Regions from separate parts of the Marinobacter salinus genome, predicted to be linked through region 1. Evidence: predicted binding sites of a transcription regulator. Region 1 holds the regulator's gene; the other holds the start of a gene.

Region 1 (14,729 bases):
TGCCAGTGCTGCCCAAGCGCTCGCGGGCGACCAGGTTGTTGAAAATCTGGGTCTCACTGAGCGAACCGTCATGCTGGTTGATCTGCTCGGCAATGAATTCCAGAACCCGTTTCTTGCTGGAGGCCTGAACCCGGCAAAGGGTCAGCTCTGGAGCAAGTATGTTGTCAATGGTCAGGGATGTGTCGCTCATGAATCGACTGCATTTCCGTAAAAAAAAGGCTGCGGCAGGATAGCCATGCCGCAGCGCGATGAGATGACACGCATGAAAACGGGTAGTTAACGAGAGCCGTTTCCGTGCATCCGGTCTACATTTTTTTCCTTGTGCTTGAGGATCTGGCGGTCCAGTTTGTCAATGAGCGAGTCAATCGCTGCATACATGTCCTCATTCTCAGCCTTTGCGTGAATCTCACCACCAACCACGTGAAGGGTTGCTTCCGCCATCTGACGCACTTTTTCCACTTCCAGGGTCACCTGACAATTACTGATGTGGTCAAAGTGGCGTTCCAGTTTCTCAAATTTCTCTGAAACATAATCTTTCAAAGCGGGAGTCAGTTCTACGTGATGGCCTGAAATGTTGAGTTGCATAGGCTTCTCCTGTTGTCATCATGCCGGCCTCGAAGGGCCGGGCTGGGTGCTGGCGCATCGCGCGCCGGCGAATAGTATTCCTTGGCAAATCCTGTTCCGGGCAGCGCTTGCCTAAACCAGTCGCTTCCGCTCATTCGAGGGCGGAATATGCATCGCTTCCCGATACTTGGCCACGGTGCGTCTCGCCACCTTGATACCCTGTTCCCCTAGCATGGCTGCAATTTTACTGTCACTCAACGGCTTTTTGGGAGTTTCTGCCGCAATCAGCTTTTTGATCATTGCGCGGATTGCTGTTGAGGAGCATTCCCCCCCCTCGTTGGTGCTGACATGGCTGGAGAAGAAATATTTAAGCTCAAAAATCCCCCGGGGAGTATGCATGTACTTCTGTGTGGTCACACGGGAGATCGTCGATTCATGCATCTCTACCGCCTGGGCAATGTCCGAGAGGATCAGGGGCTTCATGGCCTCTTCACCTTCATCCAGAAATCCCTGTTGGTGTTCCACGATACGTGTCGCCACCTTCAGCAGGGTTTCGTTTCGGCTTTGCAGGCTTTTGATAAACCACTTTGCCTCTTGAAGCTGATCCCGCAGGTAGGTGTTGTCCGCGCTGCTATCGGCCCGCCGTATAAGAGAAGCATAGCTTGCATTGACACGAATGCGGGGGGCAATTTCAGGATTCAGCTCGACGCGCCAGCGACCATTATGTTTGCGGACAATAACGTCGGGTATGACGTAGTCGGGTTCGGCGCGGTCGAGGACATCACCCGGGCGAGGGTTTAGGCCGGTAATGAGCGCCAGAACCTCTCGGAGCTGATCTTCTTTCAAGCGGCTTCGGCGCAGTAACTGAGCGTAGTCACGATTACCCAGGAGATTGATATAGTGGGTAATCACTAACCGGGCCTGGGCCAGCCATGGTGTGTCTGGAGGCAACTGATTCAGTTGGATGAGCAGGCATTCCTGGAGGTCCCGGGCAAACACGCCGGGAGGATCGAAGTGCTGCAACCGGTGCAGGACCGCCTCCACCTCGTCCAGTTCCAGCGGATCTTCCTCATTCTCATCAAGCAGGCCCGCGTGGATTTCTTCCAGAGGGCTGGTCAGGTAGCCCCGCTCATTCACCGCATCCATCAGCGCGTGGGCAATGGCCCGGTCCCGTTCGTTTAACGGCGTCAGGTTCAGTTGCCACTCAAGGTGATCTTGAAGGGTTTCGGTGGGGGAGTTGCGGGTTTCGAAGTCGTGATCGTTTTCGTCATCGTTCCGGGCGGTCGATGCCGGGGCAGACTGGTAGATATCATCCCAGGCAGTATCGACGGGCAGATCATCGGGAATATTGTCCGGAATCTCATTTTCTGAAGTCCAGTCCGGACCATTTTCTGTTTCATCCCAGTCAGAGGCAGACTCCGAGGCTGGCTCGGCACTGGCTTCGGTGCTGCTCTCGTCACGATTTCCGCTGTCTTCGTTTGAGCTGGCTTCCGGCTCGTCATCCTCCTCGGAGTTCTCCAGCATGGGGTTGGATTCCAGTGCCTGCTGGATTTCCTGTTGAAGGTCGAGGGTGGAGAGCTGCAGTAGCCGGATCGCCTGTTGCAGCTGGGGCGTCATGGTCAGGCTTTGACCCAGCTTTAACTGTAAGGAGGCTTTCATCACCATGGTTCAGGATCCGTTGCTAATCAGCGCTCTGCATCGAGGCAGTAAAATAAAAAATCGTTGTATGCCGGTTACTTGCCATGTCAGGCAGAAGCCCAAGCAAGTTCTTTGCCGAGTTTACTTGCTAGCGGTCATCAACACAATCGGCCGAGGGACGTCACAGCCTGAATTCATCGCCGAGATACACTTCCTTGACCTGTTCGTTGGCCAGTATCGCCTCTGAGTTGCCGGACGCAATGATGTGCCCGCCGGAAACTATGTAGGCCTTTTCACAAATATCGAGGGTTTCCCGCACATTGTGATCGGTAATCAGAACACCGATGCCTTTGTCCCGAAGGTGGCGGATAATATGTTTGATATCGCTGACGGAAATCGGGTCCACGCCGGCGAAAGGCTCGTCCAGCAGGATAAATGCGGGCTCCATTGCGAGGGCCCTGGCGATTTCTACCCGCCGGCGCTCCCCCCCTGACAACGCCATGCCGACACTGTCGCGAATGTGGGTGATATGGAACTCTTCCAGAAGTTCTTGCAGTTTGGCATCGCGGTCGGTGCGACTGAGCCCTTTGCGGGTTTCCAGAATGGCCATGATGTTGTCGCGCACGGAGAGTTTCCGGAAAACCGACGCTTCCTGTGGCAGATAGCCGATTCCCTTGCGGGCGCGGCCGTGCATCGGTAGGGGCGTAATGTCTTGGCTGTCGATGGTGACCCGACCCTTGTCAGCCGGCACCAGCCCGACAATCATGTAGAAACACGTTGTCTTCCCGGCGCCATTCGGACCAAGCAGACCGACAATTTCACCGCTTCGGATTTCCAGGGAAACGTCGATCACCACTTTCTTCTGTTTATAGCTTTTTGCCAGATTACTGGCTCTGAGAACTGCCATCGGATCCCTGTGTGTTGCGTGGCTGGATTACCATTTCAACGCGACCGGTGCCGGAGCCGGTGTCTTGTCCGCCCTCCGCGGTAACGACCCGGCGGACCGTATCATAATGAATGACGTCACCACGGAACAGGTTGCCATTTTGCTCAATGACGGCTTCACGCTCAAACGTCAGCTCCTTGTCAGAGGCAGACCAGGTGATGTTGCGGGCTCTTGCGTCGGTCTCACCGTTACCCTCCCGGGACGGCTGCCGGTAATGGGCTGGATTCCCTGATGCCTCGATGCGGCTCAGACCTGCCTCGTTTCGAAACAGCACAACACGCTCTGCGGAAAGGCGGGTTTTACCCTGAATCAGTTCGACAGCGCCCGTGTAGGTCGCGATACCCTTGCTGTCGTCCAGGCGCGCGTTATTGGCGCTCACCTTGATGGGCTGGTCTGAATCCAGATCAAAAGCCGTTGCGGGGGTTACCAGAGCCAGGCCGATTACGGCTGTCAGCAGCGCCCGGAGGTGATTATTTAACGGTTTCATAACGTCCTTCCACCTGGGAGTTTAGTTCCAGAACACGTTGATCAATCCATGCCTTCATACCCGTGGCACGAGTCACGCCCACCTGATCGATAATCTCGACGGGTGCATCGGTGTAGGCGGTGCCCATGTCATTATCGAGCGTCAGGCTGGATGTTTTCAGTGTTGCTTCGCGGTCGCCGATCGTCCGGACGACGCGGACATTGCCCGTGAGATATAGCAGATTTTCATTTTGCAGCAGGCTTCCGTTCTCGGCTTCAACTACCCAGGGATCTGTTCCCGGCTCGCCATAAAGCTTTGCGCGGGGCGATTCCATGGTCGCGAGATTGCCTTCCTCGAACTGCTCAATACGCGGGCTCGTGAAGTGTATCTTAAGGTTGCCAGCCTCGTCATAGGAGGTGTAGCTACCATTCACGACAAAGCCGTCAGGCTCACCTTTGCCCCGAAGCTCTGCCGCCTCGTTTGAAACCACGGCCGGCTCGTCACTGCGCCAGAGCAGGAATATCGTGGCCAGAATGGTGCCGATGAGCGCAAGGCTGCGGATCCAGGGGCGATTTTCCAGTTTGATCAGCGAAACCAGGTTGTCTCTGGTGTCGCTCTTGATGGCGCTGGGTGTTTCCTGGTTCATGCATCCGGCTCCAGATACCTGGTCAAAGCTTCCTCCAACTTGCCCTGGGCCGTCAGTAGCAGGTCGCAGGCTTCACGGACAGCGCCATGCCCTCCTGCCGCCTGGGTGCAGTAGTCAGCGTGTTCCTGAACCAGCCAGTATGCGTTTGGCACAGTAATCCCGAGACCGGCGAAGCGGATGGCTGGTAAATCAGGTAAATCATCTCCCATATAGGCGATGACCTCGGGGGAGATGTCCATCTTGCTGATGAGTTCCTCCAGTGCGACCTTCTTGTCTTCACGTCCCTGCATCAGGTGGGGGATGCCCAGGTCACCCATCCGCTTTTCGGTGAGGGGCGACTGCCTGCCGGTTATCACGGCCACAGTGATGCCAGCTGCCATGAGTTGTTTCAGGCCGAGTCCGTCGAGAATATTGAACGCCTTGAGTTCATCACCGGAGGCGCTGAAGTAGAGCCGGCCATCACTCATAATGCCGTCTACGTCCAGGGCGATGAGACGAATGCGTTTGGCCCTGGCCAGCAACGCCTCCGGCCAATGAGGTGCCAGGGGACTGCTGTTGACGGCCATCAGATGACACCGGCCCGCAGCAGGTCGTGCATGTTGATAGCGCCCACCAGGGAACCGGACTCATCGGTTACCGGCAAGGCATTGATCTTCATTTCTTCCATGATATTCAGTGCCTCCGCGGCCAAGTGGTCGGCCTGAATGGTTTTGCCGTTGTGGGTCATCACGTCCTGGATCGGTGTGGTGTGCACATCGAGGTTCTTGTCCAGCGTGCGGCGCAGGTCACCATCGGTAAAGACGCCCGTGAGCCTGCCGTTCGCATCGACGATGGTTGTCATGCCCAGCCCTTTGCGCGAAATCTCCAGTAGGGCTCCGCTTAGAGTGGTGCCCTCGGCAACGCGCGGAATCCGGTCGCCGGTATGCATGATGTCGGACACGCGCAGCAGAAGCCGACGCCCCAGGCTGCCTCCGGGGTGAGACAGCGCGAAATCCTCAGTACTGAACCCGCGGGCTTCCAGCAGTGCAACTGCCAGTGCATCGCCCATCACCAGAGTAACTGTGGTGCTGGATGTTGGTGCCAGGCCGAGCGGGCAAGCCTCGGTTTCCACGCTGACGTCCAGATTGGCCACAGCCTCCCTTGCCAGTGTGGATTGTGGGTTGCCCGTCATGCTGATAAGCGGTGCGCCCATGCGCTTGATCAGCGGTAGAATGGTGATCACTTCGCTGGTGTTGCCACTGTTTGAGATGGCAATTACCACGTCCTGACTTGTTATCATGCCCAGGTCACCATGGCTCGCTTCACCCGGGTGAACGAAGAATGACGGTGTACCGGTGCTGGCAAGTGTGGCTGCAATCTTGTTGCCAATATGACCGGACTTGCCCATGCCGGTCACTACTACCCGGCCCTTGCAGGCCATGATCACTTCACAGGCCCTGGTGAACTGTTCGTCAATGCGGGCTTCCAGTGCATCGATGGCATCGCGCTCGATACGAATGGCCCGGAGTGCGGGGGTGCGGAAATCCTGTAAATTCTGATCAGTCATCGGGCTTGGGGCCTGGCTCGCTGTTATAACGCTGAAAGTTTGTTGGCGAAACGGTCCTGCAAAGTCTCGCCGAAAAGTGCCGAGAGTATATCATTTTCAGCACGAATCGCCGTCCGGTTACAGAAACTTCAGTGAAACTGAGCATAGTAATCAATACATTTTGCCCATGATGGATTGAGCTTGGAGCGTCCTTGGCATAATGTAGCCCCTCTCTGAAAGGTAAGGTTTATGGGTTCACCCGCATACATATCATTGCAGGACGTCGTGTTCTCCCGTTCCGGGCGCCGTATCTTCGACGGTGTCTCCCTGGATATTCCCCGTGGCAAAATAACGGCCATTATGGGCCCCAGTGGTACCGGAAAAACCACTCTGCTGCGTCTGATCGGCGGACAACTTCGGCCGGACTCGGGCAGCATCCTGGTGGACGGACATCAGGTGCCGAAGCTGAAACGCAAGGCTTTGTATGCCTTGCGGGAAAAAATGGGCATGCTGTTTCAGAGCGGTGCGCTGTTCACTGACTTGAGTGTGTTCGAGAACGTGGCTTTTCCCCTAAGAGTGCATACGTCTCTGCCGGAAGACATGATCCACGATATTGTCCTGATGAAACTGGAAGCCGTCGGATTGCGTGGCGCCAGGGCGCTGATGCCATCGGAGTTGTCCGGGGGTATGACACGGCGCGTGGCGCTTGCCCGCAGCATCGCTCTGGACCCGGAGCTGATCATGTACGACGAACCTTTTGCCGGCCAGGATCCCATTGCCATGGGTGTGCTGGTCAAACTGATACGGGATCTGAACAGTTCCATGGGCCTGACCAGCGTGTTGGTGTCCCATGATGTGCCCGAGTCTCTGAGTATTTGTCATTACGCCTGCATCATTGCCGATGGCAAGGTAATCGGCGAAGGAACACCGGATGAGCTCCGCCAGCATCCTTCTGAGCAGGTCCAGCAGTTTTTGCTGGGTCAACCGGATGGCCCGGTGCCGTTTCATTATCCGGCCGCCGAGGCCGCAAAGGATTACGGGCTTGCGGGAGGTGCTTCTTGATCGACAGGATTGCATCGCTGGGTCGGGCGGGGCTCGACACCGTCTCCTCCCTGGGGCGTTCCGGACGTTTCCTGATGGGTGTTCTGGTCGGCGTGCCGAGGCCCTCGACCGGGTTTCCGCTGATGGTCAAGCAGCTCTATTTTGTCGGCGTTTTGTCGCTGGCGATCGTCGTGGTTTCCGGTCTTTTCATCGGTATGGTGCTCGGACTTCAGGGCTACACAATCCTCAGTGATTATGGCTCGGAGGCCGCCATTGGTCAGATGATTGCCCTGACTCTGGTGCGAGAGCTGGGGCCGGTGGTAACAGCGCTGCTTTTTGCTGGCCGGGCCGGTTCGGCCCTGACCGCGGAAATCGGCCTGATGAAGGCCACCGAGCAGTTGTCCAGCATGGAAATGATGGGTGTGGATCCATTGCGCCGGGTCATTGCGCCCAGGTTGTGGGCCGGATTCATTGCTATGCCGGTACTGGCGGTCATCTTCTCGATGGTTGGTATCTGGGGCGGCATGCTGGTGGGCGTGGACTGGCTTGGTGTGTTCGAAGGTTCCTTCTGGGGCAACATGCAGTCCTCTGTCGATTTTGTTGACGACGTAATGAACGGTGTCATCAAGACTGTGGTTTTCGGTTTTGTCTGCGCCTGGATTGCAGTGTTTCAGGGCTATGATTGTGTGCCAACCTCGGCAGGGATTAGTTCAGCCACCACCAAAACGGTTGTCTACTCGTCGCTGGCGGTGCTGGGCCTGGATTTTGTGCTGACCGCCGTCATGTTCGGCGACTTCTGAAAAAAACGATTAACCGATTAGAAACGGGAGCCGGGAATGGCACAGAGAACAACGGAAATCATTGTCGGACTGTTCATGATTGCGGGACTTGCCGCGCTACTCTTTCTTGCGCTGCAAGTCAGTGGCCTGTCTCCCAAGGCAGCCGAGAGTACCTATACGGTCTACGCCAACTTTAACGATACCGGTGGTTTGACGCCAAGGGGGCGCATTTCTATGGCCGGTGTGACTGTGGGCAGCATTGAGTCCATCAGCCTGAACAAGGATACCTTCCAGGCAAGAGTTGAAATGGCCATCCAGTCGGATGTTGACAATATTCCGGCTGACAGTTCCGCAGTAATACGTACATCCGGACTGCTCGGAGAGCAGTACATTGATATATCGATCGGCGGGGATATGGAGTCGCTCAAGGCTGGTGACACCTTTTACTCCACCCAGTCGGCCATGAATCTTGAGAGGCTGATCAGCAACTTTGCGTCCGGCCGCTGATCCGGGGGCACCGGTAAAAGATATTCAACAGGAGATACTGATGCTTGTCATGAAAGAACGCCTTTTGCTGATCCTTGCGCTGGCTTTGTTGCTTGTGGGAGCCGCCCGCGCGGATGCGGCAGAAGAGCTCCGTGACTATGTGGACGAAAACACCCAGCGCCTGGTCGAGAAGCTCAACAAGGAAAAGGGTCTGTATGAGAGTGACCCCGAGGCGTTTTACGCCAGCATGAATGAGGCACTCACCGACTTTGTCGATTTCCGTCGTATCGCGGCCCGGGTGATGGGGCGGTATGCCCGTCAGACTACGCCGGAGCAGCGTGACGATTTTGTGGTGAAATTCAAGCGGAGCCTGTTTGACAGTTACGCCCAGGCGCTGGTGAATGCCGATGATTTCAAAATTGTGGTCAGCGAGGCTGTCATAAATCCGCAGGATGATGGCAGGGCGTCTGTTCGTATGGAGGTCATCAGCGCCTCCGGCAATCGTTACCCTGTCACCTACTCCATGTATAAGACGGATGGGGGGCGCTGGATGATGGAAAACGTCATTGTGGAAGGAGTAAATATCGGCCTGGCGTTCCGGGACCGATTTAGCCAGGAAATGGAAGCGAACCGAGGCCAGGTTCAGGCGGTCATCGATGGTTGGGGAGACGCCGTGGATTCCCTCAATCTTGATAAGGAAGTGAATAACACATGACATCCCCGGCTTCACAGGTGCAGCTTCGTGATCATGCGCTCGTCGTGACCGGCGAGGTGACTGCGGACACCGTTGTGGGACTGCGCAAAGAGGGCGAAAAACTGATTGGTACAGTGGCCGCCGATCTGGTGGTTGATCTTGAGAATCTCGCTGAGGCCCATAGCATTGTTCTGTCCCTGTTGCTTTGCTGGCAGCGCCTGGCTGGCCAGCGTGGTATCGCGCTATCCTATCGTGGTGTGAGTGACCGCTTGGCGTCACTTGCGGCCCTGAGCAATCTCGACGACCAGCTGGTCGGTTTTGGTCCGGACTCGCAGCACCCCTCCCACTGAAAAAAACTTCTCCGGGCCAGCTTGTTACCGGATGGTAAAGCTGACCCGGGCTCCGGAATTAGTTACAATCTCGCCCCTGATTTCAAAACACCCGAGGATTTTCTATGGACGCCACCGAAGTCACCGCGCTGGTCAAAGAGGCATTGCCCGGCTGTGAGGTCCAGGTACAGGTCGATGGGACTCATTATATGGTCGTTGTGGTGGGTGATGTTTTTGAAGGACTGCCGACCATCAAGCGGCAGCAGCTGATCAACAAGGCGCTGTTCCAGCAGGTTATGGATGGCACCATCCACGCTCTTCATCCGAAAGCCTTCACGCCGGCTGAATGGGCTGCGCGCCAGGGCTGATTCGCCCTCATACGACAGGATACTTATTGTGGATAAACTTCTGATCAGGGGCCGAAAGCCCCTGGATGGTGAAATCCGGATTTCCGGTGCCAAGAATGCTGCGCTGCCGATCCTGGCTGCCACCTTGCTGGCCGACGAGCCGGTTACCGTGGGCAACCTGCCGCATCTGCACGACGTAACGACCATGATCGAGCTGCTGGGCCGCATGGGTGTTGAGGTGATCATTGATGAAAAGATGAGCGTGGAAATTCACGCCAATACCATCAAGCACTTTCATGCCCCCTATGAACTGGTGAAAACCATGCGGGCGTCCATTCTCGTGCTTGGTCCGCTGGTGGCGCATTTTGGTGAAGCGGAAGTGTCTCTGCCCGGTGGTTGTGCCATTGGTAGCCGGCCGGTGAATCTGCACATTCACGGCCTGGAAATGATGGGCGCGGATATCTCGGTTGAGAATGGCTACATCAAGGCCAAGACCAACGGTCGTCTCAAGGGTGCTCACATTTTCCTTGATACCGTCACGGTCACTGGTACTGAAAACCTGATGATGGCGGCGGCCCTCGCCGATGGAAAGACCATCCTGGAGAACGCTGCGCGCGAGCCGGAAGTTGTGGATCTGGCCGAGTGCCTGATTGCGATGGGCGCAGATATCAAGGGCCACGGGACAGCGACCATTGAAATCAATGGTGTCGAGCGCTTGCACGGTTGCCATTACAACGTATTGCCGGACCGCGTAGAAACAGGAACCTATCTGGTTGCGGCGGCGGCCACCGGTGGTCGGGTAAAGCTCAAGGACACCCGAGAGGACTTGCTGGAAGCCGTGCTGCTGAAGCTTGAAGAGGCGGGCGCCCATATCAGCACTGGCCCGGACTGGATCGAGCTGGATATGAAAGGCAATCGTCCGAAGGCCGTCAGTATTCGTACTGCACCTTACCCGGCGTTTCCGACCGATATGCAGGCCCAGTTTGCTGCGATGAATGCCGTTGCAGAAGGGTCCGGAACGATTGTGGAAACGGTGTTTGAAAACCGCTTCATGCACCTGCAGGAACTGATCCGCATGGGCGCCGACATCACGCTCGAGGGCAATGCTGCGATCATCAAGGGCGTCGACCACCTGACAGGTGCGCCTGTGATGGCGACCGACCTGAGGGCCTCCGCCAGCCTGGTGATTGCGGGCCTGATGGCCGACGGGGATACCATCGTTGATCGTATTTATCACATCGATCGCGGCTATGAGTGTATTGAAGAGAAGCTGCAATTGCTGGGCGCAAGTATCCGCCGCTTGCCAGCGTGACAGAGACAATCGGGAAACCGGAAGGACGCATGACAGATTCCATCACCATCGCATTGTCGAAGGGACGAATCCTCGAAGAAACATTACCGCTGCTGGCGGAGGCCGGGATTGAACTGGTCGACGATATCAAGAAGTCCCGGAAACTGGTGTTTCCCACGACGGATCCTGATGTTCGGGTGCTTATTATCCGCGCGACGGACGTGCCGACGTATGTTCAGTATGGCGGTGCGGATATGGGGGTTACCGGCAAGGACGTGTTGATGGAGCACGGTGGGGAAGGGCTGTATGAGCCTCTGGATCTCAATATTTCCCGGTGTCGTCTGATGACCGCGGGGCCGAAGGGGCATGTGCCGCCTGCCGGCCGCATCAAGGTAGCGACCAAGTTTGTGAATCTGGCTCGCCGCTATTATTCGGCCCAGGGGCGACAGGCAGATATCATCAAGCTGTATGGCGCGATGGAGCTGGCGCCGATTCTTGGTCTTGCGGATGAAATTGTCGACATCGTGGATACCGGAAATACGCTGAAGGCGAATGGCCTTGAGGCTCGCGAGCTCATTGAGCATATCAGTAGCCGGTTGGTGGTGAATCGTGCGTCCATGAAGATGAAGCACGAGAAGATTAACCCCATAATCGAGAAAATGTCTGCTGCGGTGGAAAAGCGCCGAGTAGCGGAGTAAGTAAACAATCCCAGACAGGATTTTATAGATGACCGATTTCAAAATCACACGATTGAATGCTTCCCAGAGTGACTTTGACAGTGCACTGGCCAGGCTGATTGCCTGGGATGACAGCGTTGATCATCAGGTGAATGAGTCGGTTCGTCATATCCTGCAGCAGGTAAAGGCCCGTGGCGACGCGGCGGTGCTTGAGTTCACCGAGAAGTTCGATCGTCTGAAGGTTGGCAGTGTTGCTGAGCTGGAGATGGATCAGGCTCGCCTGCAAACGGCTCTGGATACTATTCCTCAGGATCAGCGCGCAGCGCTTGAAAAAGCCGCTGAACGGATCCGGGACTACCATGAGCGCCAGAACCAGGCATCCTGGCAGTACGAGGATGAAGACGGTACGGTGCTCGGGCAAAAAGTGACACCTTTGGACCGGGCGGGCCTTTATGTCCCCGGGGGCAAGGCTGCATATCCCTCGTCTGTGCTGATGAATGCCATTCCAGCAAAAGTTGCGGGCGTGGGTGAAGTGGTGATGGTTGTGCCCACGCCCGATGGCGTGGTTAATGACATGGTTCTGGCATCTGCGGCCATTGCCGGCGTCGACCGGGTGTTTACCGTGGGCGGCGCGCAGGCTGTTGGCGCATTGGCTTATGGCACGGAAACGATTCCGGCCGTCGACAAGATTGTCGGGCCGGGCAACATCTTCGTGGCGACCGCCAAGAGGGAAGTGTTTGGTACCGTCGGCATCGATATGATCGCCGGTCCGTCCGAAATTCTGGTGATCTGCGACGGTAAAACCGACCCTGACTGGATCGCCATGGACCTGTTTTCCCAGGCTGAGCATGACGAACAGGCCCAGTCCATCCTGGTCAGTCCGGATGCGGAGTTTCTGGATGCAGTCGAAGCAAGTATTCACAAACTGCTTCCGACAATGGAACGCTCCGGGATCATCGCCGAGTCCATGGGCAGCCGCGCGGCTCTGATTCAGGTGGCAGATCTCAGTGAGGCCGCCAGGGTCTCCAATCGCATTGCGCCAGAGCACCTGGAGCTGTCGGTCGAAAACCCGGAAGTACTGGTTGAAGAGATTCGCCACGCCGGTGCCATTTTCATGGGTCGCTTCACCGCAGAGGCACTGGGCGATTACTGCGCTGGCCCGAACCACGTTTTGCCCACCAGTGGCACAGCGCGGTTCTCCTCTCCACTTGGTGTTTACGATTTCCAGAAGCGGTCTTCAATCATCGGTTTCAGTGCGGCCGGTGCAGACCGAATGGGCCGCGTGGCATCCGTTCTGGCAAGGGGGGAAGGGCTCACCGCCCATGCGCGCTCGGCTGAATACCGAATCAAAGATTAATGGGTAAGCTGGGAGCAAGAAAATGAGCAAGTTTTGGAGCCCACTGGTAAACGACCTGGTCCCCTATGTGCCAGGCGAGCAGCCAAAAATGGCCAACCTGGTTAAACTGAACACCAACGAAAACCCGTTTGGCCCGTCCCCGAAGGTCATCGAGGCTATTCAGGCCGAGCTGAACGACAATCTGCGCCTTTATCCCGATCCGGAAGGTGAAAGCCTGTGCCAGGCCATCGCCGATTACCACAACCTCAAGCCCGAACAGGTTTTTCTGGGAAATGGCTCCGACGAAGTGCTGGCCCATATATTTTATGGCCTGTTCCAGCACGGAGAGCCTATTCTGTTTCCGGACATCACCTACAGCTTTTATCCGGTGTACTGCGGCCTCTACCGCATTGAAGGCCAGAAAGTCCCTTTGACAGATGGCTTTGAAATCAATCCGGAAGACTATAAGCAACCCAACGGCGGTGTCATCTTCCCGAATCCCAATGCACCCACCGGGCGCTATCTGGGATTAGAGCATGTTGAGGAAATCCTGCAGGCGAATCCGGATCGCGTTGTTGTTGTGGATGAAGCCTATGTCGATTTTGGTGGCGAAAGCGCCATTACTCTGGTGGACAGATACCCGAATCTGCTGGTGTCCCAAACCTTGTCGAAGGCGCGTTCACTGGCGGGCCTGCGGGTTGGGTTTGCGGTTGGCCACGCGGATTTGATTGAGGCTCTTAATCGGGTCAAGAACAGCTTCAACAGCTACCCGCTCGACAGGCTGGCTTTGGCCGGCGCGAAAGCGGCCTACGAAGACGATGCCTGGTTCCGGAAGTGTTGCGAGGGCGTGATCAGCGAGCGGAAGCGAGTAACCGTGGCCCTCGAAGGGCTGGGTTTTGAAGTGCTGCCATCAAAGGCAAACTTTATCTTTGCCCGCCACAAAGAAACCGCCGGGGAGGTTTTGGCCAAGAGGCTTCGGGAGCAGGGAATCATTGTCCGGCATTTCAACAAGCCCCGTATCAGTGACTTCCTGCGGATCACCATTGGCACGCCTGAGCAGAACGACGCGTTGATTTCAGGTCTCCGCTCTCTTTAGTTTTTTAGTTCGGGGAGGAGCAGGGCGGGGTTCTGGCTTCAAAGATAATCCTCAGGAGAATTTATGGCAGATCGAAACGAAGTCCTGACGAAAATCAACGAATGGCTTCAGCCAAGTGATTTTCAGGATTATTGCCCTAACGGACTGCAGGTTGAAGGCAAGTCTGAGATCAATACCGTTATTTCTGGCGTAACCGCCTCGAAAGCTCTGATTGAAGCGGCCATTGAAGCCAACGCCGATATGATCCTGGTCCACCACGGTTATTTCTGGAAAGGCGAGGACCAGCGAATCAAGGGCATGAAACGCGACCGCCTCAAGCAGCTGCTGGACCACGACATCAACCTTGTGGCCTATCATCTTCCGCTGGATGATCATCCGGAGTATGGCAACAATCGCCAGCTTGCCGACGTGCTGGGAATCCTTAATCCCCGGCCGTTGGGCGGGCTGGTCTGGGAAGGGGAGCTTCAGGAGGCTTTGACCCCGGAGAAGTTCAGCCTGCACATTGCCAGAAAACTCCACCGCGAGCCGCTTCGGGTCGGAGAGGGCGTGAGTGAAATCAGACGGGTAGGCTGGTGTACCGGCGCTGCTCAGGGGTTTATCGACAAGGCGATCGAAGCGGGCCTGGATGCCTACATCAGCGGTGAAATATCCGAGCCGACGACGCATACAGCCAGAGAATGCGGTATCCATTATTACGCGGCTGGCCATCACGCGACTGAGCGTTATGGCGTACAGGCTCTGGGTAAGGCGTTAGCTGAAGAGTTCGGGGTGAATCAAAAATTCATTGATTGTGATAACCCGGTGTAGCGGCGAATACTGCGGATTCCGCCGGAGTGGGGATGAATCCAACCCCACTCCTGCACCAAAT
Region 2 (14,729 bases), 1.1 Mb from region 1:
ACGCGGGCCAGCTCCTGATCCAGTTTCAAAATCCGTGCAGCAGCCACAGGATCATCCGAGGGCTTGTTGACACGCTTGCCCGTGGAAATCTGTTGCTGAGTATTATTCAGGCTACTGTTCAACTCCTGAAGGCGGTTAATGCCACCGGAAAAAATCTGTTGCGATGAAATTCGAATCATCTCACATCACCTCACGCTGCCATCCCGACCGTTACCCGTTCCATTACCGGAAACTCTGTAACAGCGTATTGAATAAGTCCTGAGCCACCGACATAACCTGCGCAGACGCATTGTAGGCGGCCTGATACTGAATCAGCTTGCCGGCTTCCTCATCCAGGTTGACCCCGGATATGGCCTCTCGCTGATTGGTCGACTGCTCCAGAAGTGTTTTGCCGGCATCCATATCCAGTTGGCTCTGCCGGGTTTTGACACCGATATCCTCGACCAGGCCGGCATAACCCTCGGTAAAACTCTGGCTACCATTATTAAGCGTATTGGCCGTGCCTAACGCGGCAAGCAACTCCGCGTTACGGTTATCGGAAACGCCATTGGTGTTATATCCGATGGTAAAGGTGTCACCCACTGCTGGCTGTCCCGTTACCTTGAACTGAAACCCCTGATAGTCGGCACCGCTGGCAGGATTTTCGCTGAACAACTCATTAACCTGGCCTGCATTGTAAGGCTGGTTTGTCGCTCCGATTGCGGTGCCCGAGGAATCCGTTACCGTGAATGTCAGGCCAGTGGGGCCCCCAGACGCAAACGACACGGTCAAGGGCCCGTTACTGAGCGCCCCTGCAGTCTGAAACCCGGGCAAGAGCGAGTTGGTGAAGGGATTCCGGACATTCAGCATCGTGCCCTGGTCAATCTTGGCCGTTCCAATATTCTGATCACCCGACGAAGCCCGGACAGGGCTCGCAAAGGCAAGATCCTCTTCACGATTAACCACCAGAGCAATACTCTCGGCAGCATTTCGGCTTGGCTGAATCAGATACTTGTCGCCGGCATTGAAGGCACCCCCCTCAACGCGGATATTAAATCCGGGCATCGATATTTCTGATTGAACCGGATCCGGCAACCGGCCCTGATTGACGGTTTCTCCGGTTGACTTGTCAATGAGCTCAAAACTGCGACCATCACCGCTAAACTGAAGGGTGTAACTGCCTGCGGCCAGTTTGGCGCTATCGGTAATCTCCACAGCCAGCAGCCCGGTCTGGGGCAGCTGGTTATTGGCATTGGCGACTACCCGGCTGCGCTGCTCCGCTTCGGAGTTAATATCCGTGAAAAACAATCCGCCCAGATCGCCTTCCAGATCCATGCCAATCTCATGCTGGTGGTTCACGGTATCTGCCAGGGCAATGGCAATACGGCCCAGCTCATCGAAAGCCGGCTTCAGCGCTTCATTGTCGAACCGCAGCAGACCGCCGAGCTTACCACCAGTAATCTGCTCATCGACATTGAGTGTCCGCCCGCCATTGCTCAGCGTAAATTCAAGACGTGTCGGATCCTCCGCACTTTCCCGCGTGCCAAACTGGGCGGCGTTATTGCCAACCACCAGGGAGAGTCCGTTGGTCAGCGAGACGTTAACCTGACTACCCTCCGCCTCTGACACCTTGATACTGACCAGTTCCGATAGCTGTCGGAGCTTCTCATCCCGCTTGTCGAGTAACTCATTGGGCATCTGACCTTGAGCCAAACCCGGTGATTCCGAGATCGCAAGATTCAGTTCCGCAATGCTTTTGAGCAGCGTGTTGGCATCTTTGACACCCTGTTCCATCTGAGTCTTGACGGACTCACGCTGCTGAATAAATTCCTGATTCAATGCTTCGAATCGACTGACGATTTGCTGCGCCTCGCTCAGTACCAGCTGTCGCTGAGGCAACGATGTCGGGTCTTCGGCGGCGTTCTGCAGGCTGGCAAAGAAATTATTGAGGGCGGTACTCAGCCCGGTCGTCTCACCACCGAGCAGGTTATCAAGCCGGGTCAGTTCAGAGTTCAGGGTTTCCTGCTCTCTGGACAGGGTGCTGTCTTCCCTAACCTGTTGCACAAGGTATTCATTCGCGAGGCGACGAATATTGGTAACACTCACCCCACTGCCAATGGTCCCTGCCCCGGTGCGCTGGCCTTCCTGGGTATCGAACTGGACCTCCTGACGGCTATACCCGGGAGTATTGGCGTTGGTAATGTTGTTTCCGGTGGTGTTCAGTGCCGCCTGATGACTCAGGATGCCGGTAAGACCAATACCTATCAGCCCAGCCATAACAGTTACTCCTTCATCCCTTCACTGCCCAGAGACAGTGTCATCAGTGAGTCACGGTTCATGATCCGGCGGATCTTGTCACCGTAATCAGGGTCGGTCGCATAGCCCGCTTGCTGAAGTCTTTCTGCAAAGACCTCGGGTTGGTCAGCAGCCGAAAGGACCTCCCGGTAACGTGGATTTGACTCCAGGAAGGAGATGTAATCGCGAAAGCTCGACTCATAGTCTGGATAAGACCTGAAATCCGCCTGCTCCTTCATGGGTAACCCTTCCCGGTATTCGGTTGTGGTAATGGTTACTGAATCACCCTGCCACCGTTGGTCGGCCTTGATGCCGAACAGGTTAAAGCTCGGCTCTTCTCCATCACCCTTGATCATGTGGCGCCCCCAGCCAGTCTCGAGCGCGGCTTGGGCAACCATCAGTTTCGGATCAATGCCCTTATCGCGGGCAATGCGTTCAGCCACTGGCAGCAACTCACGAACAAAATGCTCAGGCGACTCAAACCGCTCCGGTAATGGCTCCGGATTTTCCAGGGGTCTGGAAGCAGCCGTGTCGGCTACCGACATCACCTTTTCAACCTGCTCGGGCAAGCGCGGCGACAAGGCCGGCAGACTTCGATCGTAATCGCCAAGGCTTGCCTTGTGGGCCGCCAGTTTTTCACCTTCACCGGCCATACCTGGAATCTGTCGGCTGAGCTGCCGGACCAGTGCATCCGCAAGCCCGGCTCCCTGATCTTCAGCCATTGTGAGACTGAGCTGGCTGTCGAACATATCCCGGTAAAACTCGGACTGTTTGCTGTTCAGGTAGTTGCCCTCGGCAAATACATCTCCGGCCTTACGCATGGATTTGAGCATTTCGGACAGAAACAGGCTCTCAAACTGACGCGCCACTTCCTCAAGCGCCGCCTGCTTATCGGTTCGTGCCTGAGATTTCAGCGCATTCAGACCATTGAAATCGGTGTAAACCTGAGCCTGTTTAACCTGATAATCCTGCATCACGTCACCTAAATCACAATCAGCTCGGCGCGCAATGCGCCGGCCTGCTTGAGCGCCTCAAGAACCGCCATGACATCGCCGGGCGCCGCACCCACCTGATTAACCGCCTGAACAATTTCATTCAGGGTGACAGCCGGACCAAACTTGAACATCCGTGCCGGATCTTCGGTTATTGCAATCTGGGTATCCTGTTGCACCGCCGTTTCGCCCTCAGCGAACGGGTTGGGCTGAACCACTTCCGGGTTTTCCTGAATAGTGACGGTCAGGTTGCCATGGGTAACCGCCGCCGGGCTTACTTTCACATTCTGGCCAACCACAATGGTCCCGGTACGGCTATTGATGACTACCTTGGCCGCATCCTGGGCCGGATCAACCTCGATATTTTCGAGAATGGACAGAAAACTGACCCGCTGGGAGGGATCCCGGGGCGCCCTGACTGAAATCGATGTCGCATCATGGGCGTAAGCCATGTCCGGCCCCAGGCGGCCGTTAACGGCTTCAACAACCCGGCGCGCCGTGGTGAAATCCGCGCGCATCAGATTGAAGGTTATGGTGTCGCCCTGCGAAAAAGGCGAGTAAACCTCACGCTCTATGGTCGCGCCGTTTGGAATCCGCCCGACGCTTGGAATATTGACGGTGATCCGGGATCCGTCCTGGCCCTGGGCACCGAAGCCTCCAACCACGAGACTGCCCTGCGCCATGGCATAAATATTGTTATCAGCACCCTTCAACGGGGTCATCAACAGTGTGCCACCTCTCAGACTGTCCGCATTGCCAATGGAAGAAACGGTGATATCCAGCTCCTGCCCCGGCTTGGCAAACGGAGGCAAAGTTGCGCTCACGGTCACTGCCGCAACGTTTTCCAGTTTCGGGTTGACGCCATCAGGCAGTGTTACACCAAACTGGTTCATCATGTTCCGAAAGGTCTGATTGGTGAACGGGGCCTTGTCGCCGGTTCCGTCCAGCCCCACCACGAGGCCGTAGCCTACAAGCTGGTTATTCCGGACACCCTTGATGCGGGCAAGATCTTTCAGTCGGTCAGCCATTACCGGTGCGGCAAGGAGCACCAGAACCATTACGGCCGCCAAGGCTCTTTTCAGACTCATAATGGCCACCATTCGCTGTTGAAGAAGCGCCCCGCCCAACCCATCTGGTTAGCCTGGTCAAAATCACCGGTACCACCGTAGGCAATCCGGGCGTCGGCGATGCGGGTCGAGGCGACCGTATTGTCTGGCTGGATATCCTGAGGGCGGACCAGCCCGGTAAGCCGGATGAATTCATCGCCGTTCGTCAGCGACAGCCATTTTTCACCTCTGACCCGAAGGACACCATTGGGCAAAACCTCTGTCACGGTGACCGTGATGTTACCCGCCAGACTGTTGCTCTGATCCGCTTCGGCCGAACCCTCGAAATCCCGCTGCTGGTTGAGCGACGTGGCAATGCCGAAATTGCTCTTCCCGAGAATCGTCGGTTCCGGGAGGGTAATGTCGTTATCCTTGGTAATGCTGGTATCAGCGTTCTTGCTCGCCCGGGTGGACTCCTCAAGGGTAATGGTCAGCACATCGCCGATATTCAGCGCTGTGGTATCGCCATAAAAGTTGTAGTTCCGGGAACTTTGGAAAATGGCACCCGACTGAGGGTCTTTCTGCATCATTGCCTGCGCACGAACCGGCGCATATTCAGGATCATCCGGCACGGCCCGGGGGCGACTCATGGCGGTGCACCCCTGCAGCAGGATCAGCGCTCCAACGAGCGCCAAGGTGCGCACCTGCCTGGATTTACTCGTTTGAATGATGCGTTTCATGACTTAACCAATATTGTTGGTAATGAACTGGAGCATCTGATCGGTTGTAGAGACTACTTTGGAGTTCATCTCATAGGCCCGCTGAGTGGTGATCATATTGACAAGCTCTTCCACCACTTCCACGTTCGATGCCTCAACAGTCCCCTGTTCAATGGCGCCGAGCCCGGCAAGTCCCGGCTCACCTTCAGCCGGATCTCCGCTGGCATTGGTCGCCTTGAACAGGTTATTACCGATAGCCTGAAGGCCTTGTGGGTTAATGAAGTCCACGAGGGTAATCTGGCCAAGGTTGACCGGTGCAGACTGATCATCGGTGACCGCTGTCACCGTGCCGTCTTTGCCGATAGTGATATTGGTCGCGTTATCCGGGACGGTAATGGCAGGCTCAAGGGCGTAACCGTCCGGATTCACGACGTCGCCGTTGGCATTAAGCTGGAACTGACCGTCCCGGGTATAAGCGATCTGACCATCCGGGAGCTGAACCTGAAAAAAGCCCCGTCCATTCACGGCCATATCAAGCGGCTGTTCGGTGATTTGCAGGTTGCCCTGAGAGAACTGCTTGGCCGTGCCGACCACTCGCACACCGGTACCCAACTGGAGCCCCGAGGGAAGCTCGGAATTCTGCGTACTCAGACCACCTGGCTGCCGGTTAACCTGATACAGCAGATCCTGAAAAACCGCCCGATCCCGCTTGAAGCCGGTGGTGTTAACGTTGGCCAGGTTATTGGAGATCGTGGACATATTGGTGTCCTGCGCGCTCAAACCGGTTTTACTGACCCAAAGTGCTGGATGCATGATTTTTACTCCTTGCCGGGGGCTGCTGATGCGGCCAGTTTTTGCCGCTTTCAGCCCGTCAGGCCATTGTGTTCAGTCAATATCAGAGGTTCTGCAACAGCCGTGCCGCCGCTTCAGAATTGTCCTTTGCGGCGCTCATGACCTTCACCTGCATTTCGTATTGCCGGGACAACTGGAGGTTAGAGATCATCTCTTGCACAGCATTAACATTGGAGCTTTCCAGAAAACCGGAAGCCACACGCATGTTGGCATCAGGCGGCTCGGGGCCATCAATTACCTGATCCGGCCTACGGCGCATAAATCCGTCCAGACCCTTCTCGAGAGAGCCAGAAGGTGGATTCACCAGTTTCAGCCGATCTACTTCAACGAGTTCATCTGGCGCGCCGCCGACAGGAATTATGGATACAGTTCCATCTGCGCCAATCTCGACGTTCTCGAATGGAGGGAGCGCAACGGGACCGCCGTTCCCCAGTACCGGTTCACCACCGGGCAGGCGCATCAAGCCGTTCACATCAATCTGCAGACTGCCGGTACGGGTGAATACTTCTTCACCCTGATCATTCTGAATCGCCAGCCAGCCATCACCCTCTACCGCCACGTCGAGTTTACGGCCGGTGTCCATCAGCGCGCCGGCGGACAAGTCAGTACCTGGCCTCTCTGTCATCGCGTACGCCCGGGTCGGATGGTGCTCGCCGAACACGGGCATGCTGCGGGCCTGGGCGAAATCTCTCTTGAAGCCTGTGGTGCTGACGTTGGCCAGGTTATTGGCATGGGCACGCTGGGCCAGCATATTCTGCTTGGCGCCTGACATACCGATGTATAGGGCTTTGTCCATGGGAAAACTCCTGCCGGAATTTTGACTGTTTCCAGTCTTCTTGCAGGAGTCGTGCCATATCTCGTTTATTGAGGATTAACGGAGATTGATAATGGTCTGGGTGACCGCATCGGAGGTTTCAATGGTCTTGGCATTGGCCTGATAATTCCGCTGGGCAATGATCAGGTTGACCAGTTCCGCGGACAGGTCAACATTGGACTCCTCCACTGAGCTCGCCTTGATTGAACCCAGGGTTCCGGTATCCGGCGCGCCTATGATCGGCTGGCCGGAATCGAAGGTTTCTACCCAGGAGGTATCACCCACCGGAGACAATCCATTGGTATTATTGAAGGAGGCCAGAGCTACCTGGCCCAGTGCCTGGGATTGGCCGTTGGTGTACCGGGCGAAGAGAACACCCTGGTCAGACACATCCAGCCCGGACAGACGGCCTGTGGTATAGCCATTCTGCTGCTGATCATTGACCCCAAAGCTCGCCCCATACTGGGTTGTTTCCGCAAGGTTGAGAACAAACGCTGACGACGTCGGAGGCTCGGGAATTGGAGTCACCACCTGGGTCCCCGCCGCAGGCGGACCATCGGCACCATTAGGTTGGCCGCTTTCATCTTTAGGGATCCAGTCCGAGATCACGATTTCACCGGACGGATCTCCATTAATAGATTGAAGGTTCCCGCTTTCATCAAAGCGCGCGGTGTAAGGAGAAGTATCCGTACCGGCTACCATTTCGCCATCAATCTGAAGATAAACCGACCACTCGCTTACACCAACGCCGCTGCCCGGTGAAGGTTCTTTCACGAAAAACTGCGTCATTTCGTGAGAGTTACCAAGGCTGTCGAAGACGTTGGTGGAGGTGGCGTGATTGTAGGTTCGCTGGTCCAGTGGATTGAATTCGTTGGCAATCCGGATGGGGGATGTGGCGAAGGCGGTCGCAAAATCACCGGCTGCTGGGTCGGAAACACCCGCGACCACACGATCTGCCGTCGCATTGACATCACCAAGAACCGTGCCCGTGGTCTCGGTACCGCTGGTCAGATTCCCGTCATTGTCAAACGCGAACGACAGCGTCTCTCCCTGGTTGTGAATAACCCGGAGAACGTCCGTTCCGGTTCCGTCATCCACGACGGATGCTGAGATGGCCGTTTCGCTCGAGTTATTGATCGAATCAACCAGGTCCTGCAGTGACGTGATGTTGCTCGTATCCAGAGCCAGCGGAGAGCCATTGATACTGAGACTGAACGCAAAGTTGGTTGGCCCGGCGGTCGTAATATAGCTATCGTCCAGCTGCTGCGCACCGCTGAATGTGGCCGTCGTGGTGGCTGAGGCACTCATGCCCGGAGCGTTATTAATGGCCGCTGCGGCTTCTCTGGCGGTGGCAGCAGGATCGATGCTCACCGGGTAATCGGCGGTGCCGTCGTTGTACTGGATATCGAAGGTTTCGCCCTGAATACTGGCAACTGTCAGTGGCCCGATATCGCGAACCCTGGTTTCCAGAACGGACTCGCGGGAGTCGAGATTCAGATCTGACACCAGACTGGTTGTCCGCCTTGGAGCCAGGTTATCGGTCTCGACCTGAAGATCACTCCGAATACCGGAAAGGTTTCCGTCGTCGTCCGCAGTGTAACCCTGCACCCGCATGTTCTGGTTATTGATGACAAACCCTTCTTTGTCGATCGCAAACTGGCCGGCTCTGGAATAGCGAACCTCTCCCCCGTTGTTGAGGATGAAAAAGCCGTCGCCGCTGATCGCCATATCAAGGCCGCTGTCAGTAAAGCTGATGTTGCCCTGACCAAACGACTGCTTGACGTCCTGAACCCGAACCCCATCGCCGATGGGGTTGGTGCCCGCACTCAGGAAACCGCTGGCATACAAGTCCCCGAATTGAGTCTTGCTTCCTTTAAAGCCCACAGTACTGGCGTTGGCGATGTTGTTACCGGTCACATCCAGATCTACCGATGCTGCCCGGAGGCCACTGAGCCCTGTATTAAATGCCATGATTCACCCCTTGGTCTGACACCGGTATCAGTTGATTTGTTTTACGTCGGACAGGGCTATGGACCCCATTCCGGCCAGGTTCAGTGTGATAGAACCACCCTGACCCAGTGAAACACTGTCGACATTAGCGCTAACCATGGTCGCCAGCTGTTGAGGGCCACCCGGATATGACGCTTCAGCTACGATCTTGTAGGGACCCTGCGGCAATGGATTGCCGTTGCCGTCCTGACCATCCCAGGAGAAGGACTGAACACCCGCCGGCCTGCTACCCAGATCAAGCTGACGTACCAGTTCTCCGCTCTGGCTCTGAACAGAGACCCTTAGTCCCCCGGTTGAAGCCGGGACTTCAATAGTGCCGCTGATTTCGCCCTCGGCTCCGAGGATTCCGACGCCCGAAGGCGCAAGCACCGTCTTACCCACCATGGCTGAAGCCTGAAGGGCCTGGGTGGACCGGAACTGGCCAACCACATCATCAACGGTGCCAGAGAGTTTCTGCATTTCTTCCAGCGAACTGAACTGCGCCAACTGGGAGATAAACTCACCATTATCCTGCGGCTCCAGAGGGTTCTGGTTCTTCAGCTGGGCCAGCATCAATTCCATGAATTCGTTTCTGCCCAGCTCGCTGTTCCTGTTGGCACCGTTTTGCTGGGTTGTCCGGTACTGGCTCAGAACATCCGAGGCGCTGCTGGTATTGGTTACGCTCATTATCTGCTCCTCACCGTTTTACTGCTGACCAAGGGTCAGGATGCGCTGCATCATGGATTTGGCCGTGTTCATGATGTCTACGTTCATCTGAAAGCTCCTGGACGACGACATCATATCGGCCATTTCCTCTACGACATTCACATTCGGATAAAACACATAGCCATCCTCGTTCGCAGCAGGATGATCAGGTTCGTAACGCATCTGTAGCTCGGCGTCGCTCTCCACAACACCCTCAACACGAACGCCGGCACCCGGGCCCTGCTCGCTGGTCATGCCCAACCCCTGGTTGTCAGGATTCAGCATGGATTGCTGGATGGCGGCGAACACTGGTTTCCTGGCACGGTAAGCCGTCTCTGTACTCGAGCTGGCCGTCTCGGCATTGGCAATATTGGAAGCCGTTGTATTCAGCCGCAGTGACTGCGCGGTCATGCCGGATCCGGCGATGTCAAAAATGTTGCCCAATGACATGAAGTCTCTCCTTCGCTAATCGGGACGCTGCGACTTATTCGCCTTTCAGGGCCTTGGTGAGCCCTGAAAACTTGCTGTTCAAAAACTGGAAGCTCGCCTGGTAATCCATGGCATTCCTCATAAACCGGCTCTGCTCTTGCTGGGCATCTACCGTATTACCGTCAACCGATGGCTGGTTTGGCGTGCGATACAGCAGATCCGATTCAGCGGCGCCGGAAGACGTGTCCATGTGCGCATCGTTGGTTTTGCTCATTTCAAAGCCGCTGACCGATTGCTGGGCACGCTGCATCATGGCCTGGAAGTCCACATCCCGCGCTTTAAACCCCGGGGTGTCGGCATTTGCCAGATTGTTTGCCAGAACCTCAGCCCGCTTTACCCGAGCCTCCAGTGCGTGCTGATGAATGCCCAACGCGCTATCAAATGAAATCGCCATACTGCCTCCCAAAAACCTCACCGTGCTGCCGGTCGGTTTTGCCGGTTATGCGTTCTGGAAGGGTTAAAGCAAAGTGAATGCCATGATTTAAAAAGTCTTTGAATCAGAGGGCTACAGGGCGGACCGGCGAATAAAACCCGGACAAGTCGGGAAAGCAGGAGTCACATTGAGGAAAAAGCGGCAAGCTGTTTCCCCCGGTTCGATTGCCGGGGGTCAGGAGCAGAAAAATGGTCGGGTCATCCCGGCCATTGCTGAAGGATTTCACTGACGTCAGGCCTGGGTACGCGGGGCTTTTCAGAAGAAACTGTACCGACATAGAGAAAGCCAACGATCGACTCCCTGTCCTCAAGCCCGAGGCCGCTTCGGACAACCGAATGATAGGCAACGCTGCCGGTTCGCCACATCACACCGTACCCGGCGTCCTGGAGGGCCAGCTCCAGAAAGCCGACGCCTACCGCCGCCGACATAACCTGCTCCACCTCCGGCACCTTTGGATGAATGGTCGGCGAGGCAATGGCAACAATAACCATCGGGGCCCTCAAAGGTGCCTTCCGCAGCTTTTCTATCTGCTGGTTGTCACTGTTATTGGGGCAAGTTGAGGCGAACAGCTCCCCAAGCGCCATCAGCCCTTCACCTTCAATAACCAGATAGCGCCAAGGGCGCAGGAGTGCGTGGTCAGGTGCGCGGGTGGCACAGGCGATGGCACGATCCAGAGTTTCCCGGTCCGGCGCCGGGGCCTCAAGCCTCGGTTCGGAAGCCCGGTTGAGCAGAAAATCACTGACTGCGGTCATATCTTCTCGCTGTGAGATGGCAGTGGTTAAAATTGGTTCCCCCCCAAATCAATTCCGTGAATTGTGGGTTATACGTAATACTGTTAACCTTTAGTCGTAGCCCGTCTGCCTAACAACTATAAATGATGCGGTAGCAGCACCATGAGTAACCAACAAACATTTAACAACTTCTCTGAATTTTATCCATATTACCTGGAAGAGCACAGCGACGTTACCTGTCGTCGCCTGCATTTTACCGGCAGCCTTCTGGTATTGCTGGTTGCCGTGTGGGCCATTTCATCTGGCAAACTGGCTTGGCTACTGCTACTTCCGGTGATTGGTTACGGGTTTGCCTGGGTTGGCCACTTCAGGTTTGAGAAAAACCGACCCGCGACGTTCCAATACCCACTGTACAGCCTGATGGGCGACTGGGTCATGTTCAGGGACATGCTCATTGGCAGAATACGTTTCTGATATGATGAGCGCACCCGCAGACCTGCGAAACGCCAGCACCAGCGCTGGCAAGGCCATGACTGGTGATTACCAGAACAGTCCTGTGGCAATTCCCCCCATGCCCGACTATAACGGCCGCATTCTCGCTTACACGGCGACAGCAGCGATCATTGTTTCCGGTGTCCTCCAGGGTGTATTCCATCACTGGCTGCTATGGCTCGTTGCCGGCGCCCTCACCTGGCCACACATTGCCCACATCGTCACACGGCGAACATTCCTGAGGCAATCCGCGCGCATCCGGCAAAAGATGCTGGTGGTCGATTGTATCATTGGCGGAGCCTTCATCGGGTGCATTGGACTGGTGGCTATTCCCTCGGTGTCTGTCGTCGTCATGCTTATGTTCAGCTGCCTGATTGTAGGAGGTATACGGCAATGGCTTCTCGGCACAGTGTTCCTGGCAGCCGGGACCGCGGCAGCGGTCGCAATAACAGGCCCTGCGGACACCTTCCAGTCGCCACTGCTGACCAGCATACTTGCCATCGTGTCCACCGGCCTCTACATCTGTGTTACAGCTTTCTACTCGCACCAACAGGCCCGAGCACTGATGCTGGCGAAAACCCAGATCCAGAATCAGCGCGAACAATCCATAGCGCTGTCCCACAAGCTTTCGAAATACCTGTCACCGCAAGTGTGGCAGTCAATTTTTACCGGTGAGCGGGACGTGCGCCTTGAAACCCAGCGGAAGAAACTGGCAGTGTTTTTCTCGGACATCAAAGGCTTCACTGAATTGTCCGAGGAGATGGAGCCGGAGGCTCTAACAGAGCTGCTAAACCATTACTTCAACGAGATGTCTGAAGTCGCACTGAAATACGGCGGCACCATCGACAAATTTGTTGGCGACTCAATCATGATTTTCTTCGGTGACCCGACCAGCCGGGGCCAACGAGAAGATGCCTTCGCCTGTGTATCCATGGCCATCGACATGCGCAAACACATGAAAATAATGCGCCAGAAATGGCGCAGCCAGGGCATCAAAACGCCCCTGGAAATTCGCATGGGAATCAGCACCGGATATACCACGGTGGGCAATTTCGGCGCCGAGAATCGGATGGACTACACCATCATCGGAAAAGAAGTAAACCTCGCCAGCAGACTGGAATCTCTCGCTGAACCGGGAGAGATTCTTATTTCCTATGAGACCTTCTCACTGATCAAAGACAGGATCATGTGCCGGGACAAGGGTGAGATCACGGTAAAGGGCTTTGGCAAACCTGTTCCAATTTACGAAGTGGTGGATTTCCGCCGGGATTTGGGGCCAAACCGCAGCTTTCTTGAGCACGAACACAGCGGCTTTGCCATGTACCTGGATTCAGACAAGATCACCGAAAAAGAACGGGAGTCCATTCTGACCGCTCTTGAGGATGCGGCTGACCGCCTGCGCCGTGGAGATGATACTTCTCTGCCCGAGGCGACCGCCGGTAAGGCTTACTGACGAATCAGCCGGGGCCCTGCATCGTGGCCCGGCTCCGTGGCTCGCCATGGATTGATGTCGAGCCCGCCACGTCGCGTGTACCGGGCACAAACCATGAGGCTCTTGGGCCCGCAGTACCTCATCAAATCTGTAAACACAGTCTCAACACAGTGCTCGTGGAAATCCTGCTTCTGACGGAAACTCACCAGGTAACGCAGCAAACCGGAACGAACAATGGCCGGGCCCGTATAGCTCACCATAATGGTTGCCCAGTCCGGCTGGCCGGTCACCGGGCAGTTACTCTTCAGGAGATGTGAACACAGCTGCTCAGTCACCGTCTCGCCAGAGACAACCAGTGAATCGGGTGCATATTCATAAACCACCTCACCGACCGGCTCGTCGTCAATCAACTCGAACCCTGGCGGGCGCCCGAGCGCGTCACCGGATTCGTCAACGCTACGCAGCTGAACATGAACAGACGCGCCGCAGGCGCTGGACAGGTCCCGGGTAAGCGTCTCAGCGACCTGCTCCGCAGATGAAAAAATACTTTGATTGAATGAATTCAGGTAAAGCTTGAGCGACTTGGACTCAATGATACAGGGCGAAGCTGACGGAAAACGGATCTCGGCCCAGACGACTGCCGGCACACCGCCCTGCCGCAACCAGGAAACCTCCCAGGCCTGCCAGAGATCCTCGCCAAACCAGGGCCAGCGACCATCAGCAAGCCCGAGCCTGCGCCGATTCTCGTCCCGAGCCACAGGAAACAAGAGATTTGGATCGTAACGATCCGGATACTCGCTGGACTTGCCAAGCGGAGCGTCATGTAAGGCCATAAAATTCCCGAATTCAGTGACGGATACCCTTCCCGCGAGCCAGCATTTTGAGGGCAATAAAGGCCAGCACGGAAATGAAAACCAGAATCATACCAAGAGACACGAAAGGATTAACGTCAGAAACACCCAGAATGCCGTAACGGAACCCATTCACCATATAGAGGATCGGATTGATCATGGAAACGCCCTGCCAGAAATCCGGCAGCAGATCGATGCTGTAGAACACTCCGCCCAGATAGGTCAGCGGCGTCAGGATAAACGTCGGAACGATGGAAATATCATCAAATTTCGTTGCCAGCATGGCGTTAATAAAACCGCCCAGGGAAAACAGTGCTGAGGTCAGAAACACCGTCGCAACCATCATGGGCAGGTTGTGAATAGATAAATTGGTGAATGCCAGCGACAACAGGGTGACAATCACACCGATTCCCAGCCCGCGAGCCATGCCGCCACAAACGTAACCCGCCAGGATAATCCAGTTCGGCACCGGCGATACCAACAGCTCTTCAATGCTTCGCTGGAATTTCATTGAAAAGAAGGAAGACACCACGTTGGCGTAGGAGTTTGTGATAACAGCCATCATGATCAGGCCGGGCACAATAAAGGCCATATAATCAAATCCGCCCATCTCGCCAATCCGCGAGCCAATCAGGTTACCGAAAATTATAAAGTAAAGCGTCATTGTGACAGCAGGCGGCAACATGGTCTGAGCCCAGATCCTGGTAAATCGTCGAATCTCCCGGAGCACAATCGTGCTGAATGCCGTCACCAAAGCCTGGATCTTCATGCGACGCCCTCCAGTCCCTTGCGAGACACATCGGCGTTTTCTTCAACCATGCGAATGAAAAGCTCCTCCAACCGGTTGGCTTTGGTTCTCATACTGACCACTTTAATACCCTGCTTCTCAAGCTCGACAAACACCTGGTTC

Evidence for each region. The regulator sigma-54, encoded in region 1, starts transcription at its own class of promoters, with help from an activator protein. The targets are predictions, from matches to a motif close to ANTGGCATNNANNTTGCTNT.
Region 2: a site for sigma-54 is predicted at 10,340-10,359, ahead of flgB (flagellar basal body rod protein FlgB). Genes of this name have one in related genera too.

The regions. Positions count from the first base shown of each region.
Region 1 is NZ_CP017715.1:462,631-477,359, forward strand. Features, by position in the region: gene ptsN (PTS IIA-like nitrogen regulatory protein PtsN) at 1-190, opposite strand, end outside; gene hpf (ribosome hibernation promoting factor) at 277-585, opposite strand; gene BKP64_RS02210 (RNA polymerase factor sigma-54) at 697-2,223, opposite strand; gene lptB (LPS export ABC transporter ATP-binding protein) at 2,384-3,109, opposite strand; gene lptA (lipopolysaccharide transport periplasmic protein LptA) at 3,087-3,635, opposite strand; gene lptC (LPS export ABC transporter periplasmic protein LptC) at 3,619-4,260, opposite strand; gene kdsC (3-deoxy-manno-octulosonate-8-phosphatase KdsC) at 4,257-4,826, opposite strand; gene BKP64_RS02235 (KpsF/GutQ family sugar-phosphate isomerase) at 4,826-5,806, opposite strand; gene BKP64_RS02240 (ABC transporter ATP-binding protein) at 6,035-6,847, shown strand; gene mlaE (lipid asymmetry maintenance ABC transporter permease subunit MlaE) at 6,844-7,626, shown strand; gene mlaD (outer membrane lipid asymmetry maintenance protein MlaD) at 7,663-8,112, shown strand; gene BKP64_RS02255 (MlaC/ttg2D family ABC transporter substrate-binding protein) at 8,153-8,806, shown strand; gene BKP64_RS02260 (STAS domain-containing protein) at 8,803-9,135, shown strand; gene BKP64_RS02265 (BolA family protein) at 9,240-9,482, shown strand; gene murA (UDP-N-acetylglucosamine 1-carboxyvinyltransferase) at 9,511-10,773, shown strand; gene hisG (ATP phosphoribosyltransferase) at 10,803-11,450, shown strand; gene hisD (histidinol dehydrogenase) at 11,479-12,786, shown strand; gene hisC (histidinol-phosphate transaminase) at 12,809-13,861, shown strand; gene BKP64_RS02290 (Nif3-like dinuclear metal center hexameric protein) at 13,925-14,668, shown strand.
Region 2 is NZ_CP017715.1:1,528,451-1,543,179, forward strand. Features, by position in the region: gene flgL (flagellar hook-associated protein FlgL) at 1-179, opposite strand, end outside; gene flgK (flagellar hook-associated protein FlgK) at 223-2,256, opposite strand; gene flgJ (flagellar assembly peptidoglycan hydrolase FlgJ) at 2,262-3,248, opposite strand; gene BKP64_RS06960 (flagellar basal body P-ring protein FlgI) at 3,257-4,354, opposite strand; gene flgH (flagellar basal body L-ring protein FlgH) at 4,351-5,052, opposite strand; gene flgG (flagellar basal-body rod protein FlgG) at 5,056-5,844, opposite strand; gene BKP64_RS06975 (flagellar basal body rod protein FlgF) at 5,927-6,679, opposite strand; gene BKP64_RS06980 (flagellar hook protein FlgE) at 6,755-8,668, opposite strand; gene BKP64_RS06985 (flagellar hook assembly protein FlgD) at 8,696-9,373, opposite strand; gene flgC (flagellar basal body rod protein FlgC) at 9,392-9,841, opposite strand; gene flgB (flagellar basal body rod protein FlgB) at 9,876-10,274, opposite strand; gene BKP64_RS07000 (nitroreductase family protein) at 10,511-11,065, opposite strand; gene BKP64_RS07005 (Mpo1-like protein) at 11,207-11,518, shown strand; gene BKP64_RS07010 (adenylate/guanylate cyclase domain-containing protein) at 11,520-12,989, shown strand; gene queF (NADPH-dependent 7-cyano-7-deazaguanine reductase QueF) at 12,983-13,801, opposite strand; gene BKP64_RS07020 (ABC transporter permease) at 13,815-14,588, opposite strand; gene BKP64_RS07025 (ABC transporter ATP-binding protein) at 14,585-14,729, opposite strand, start outside.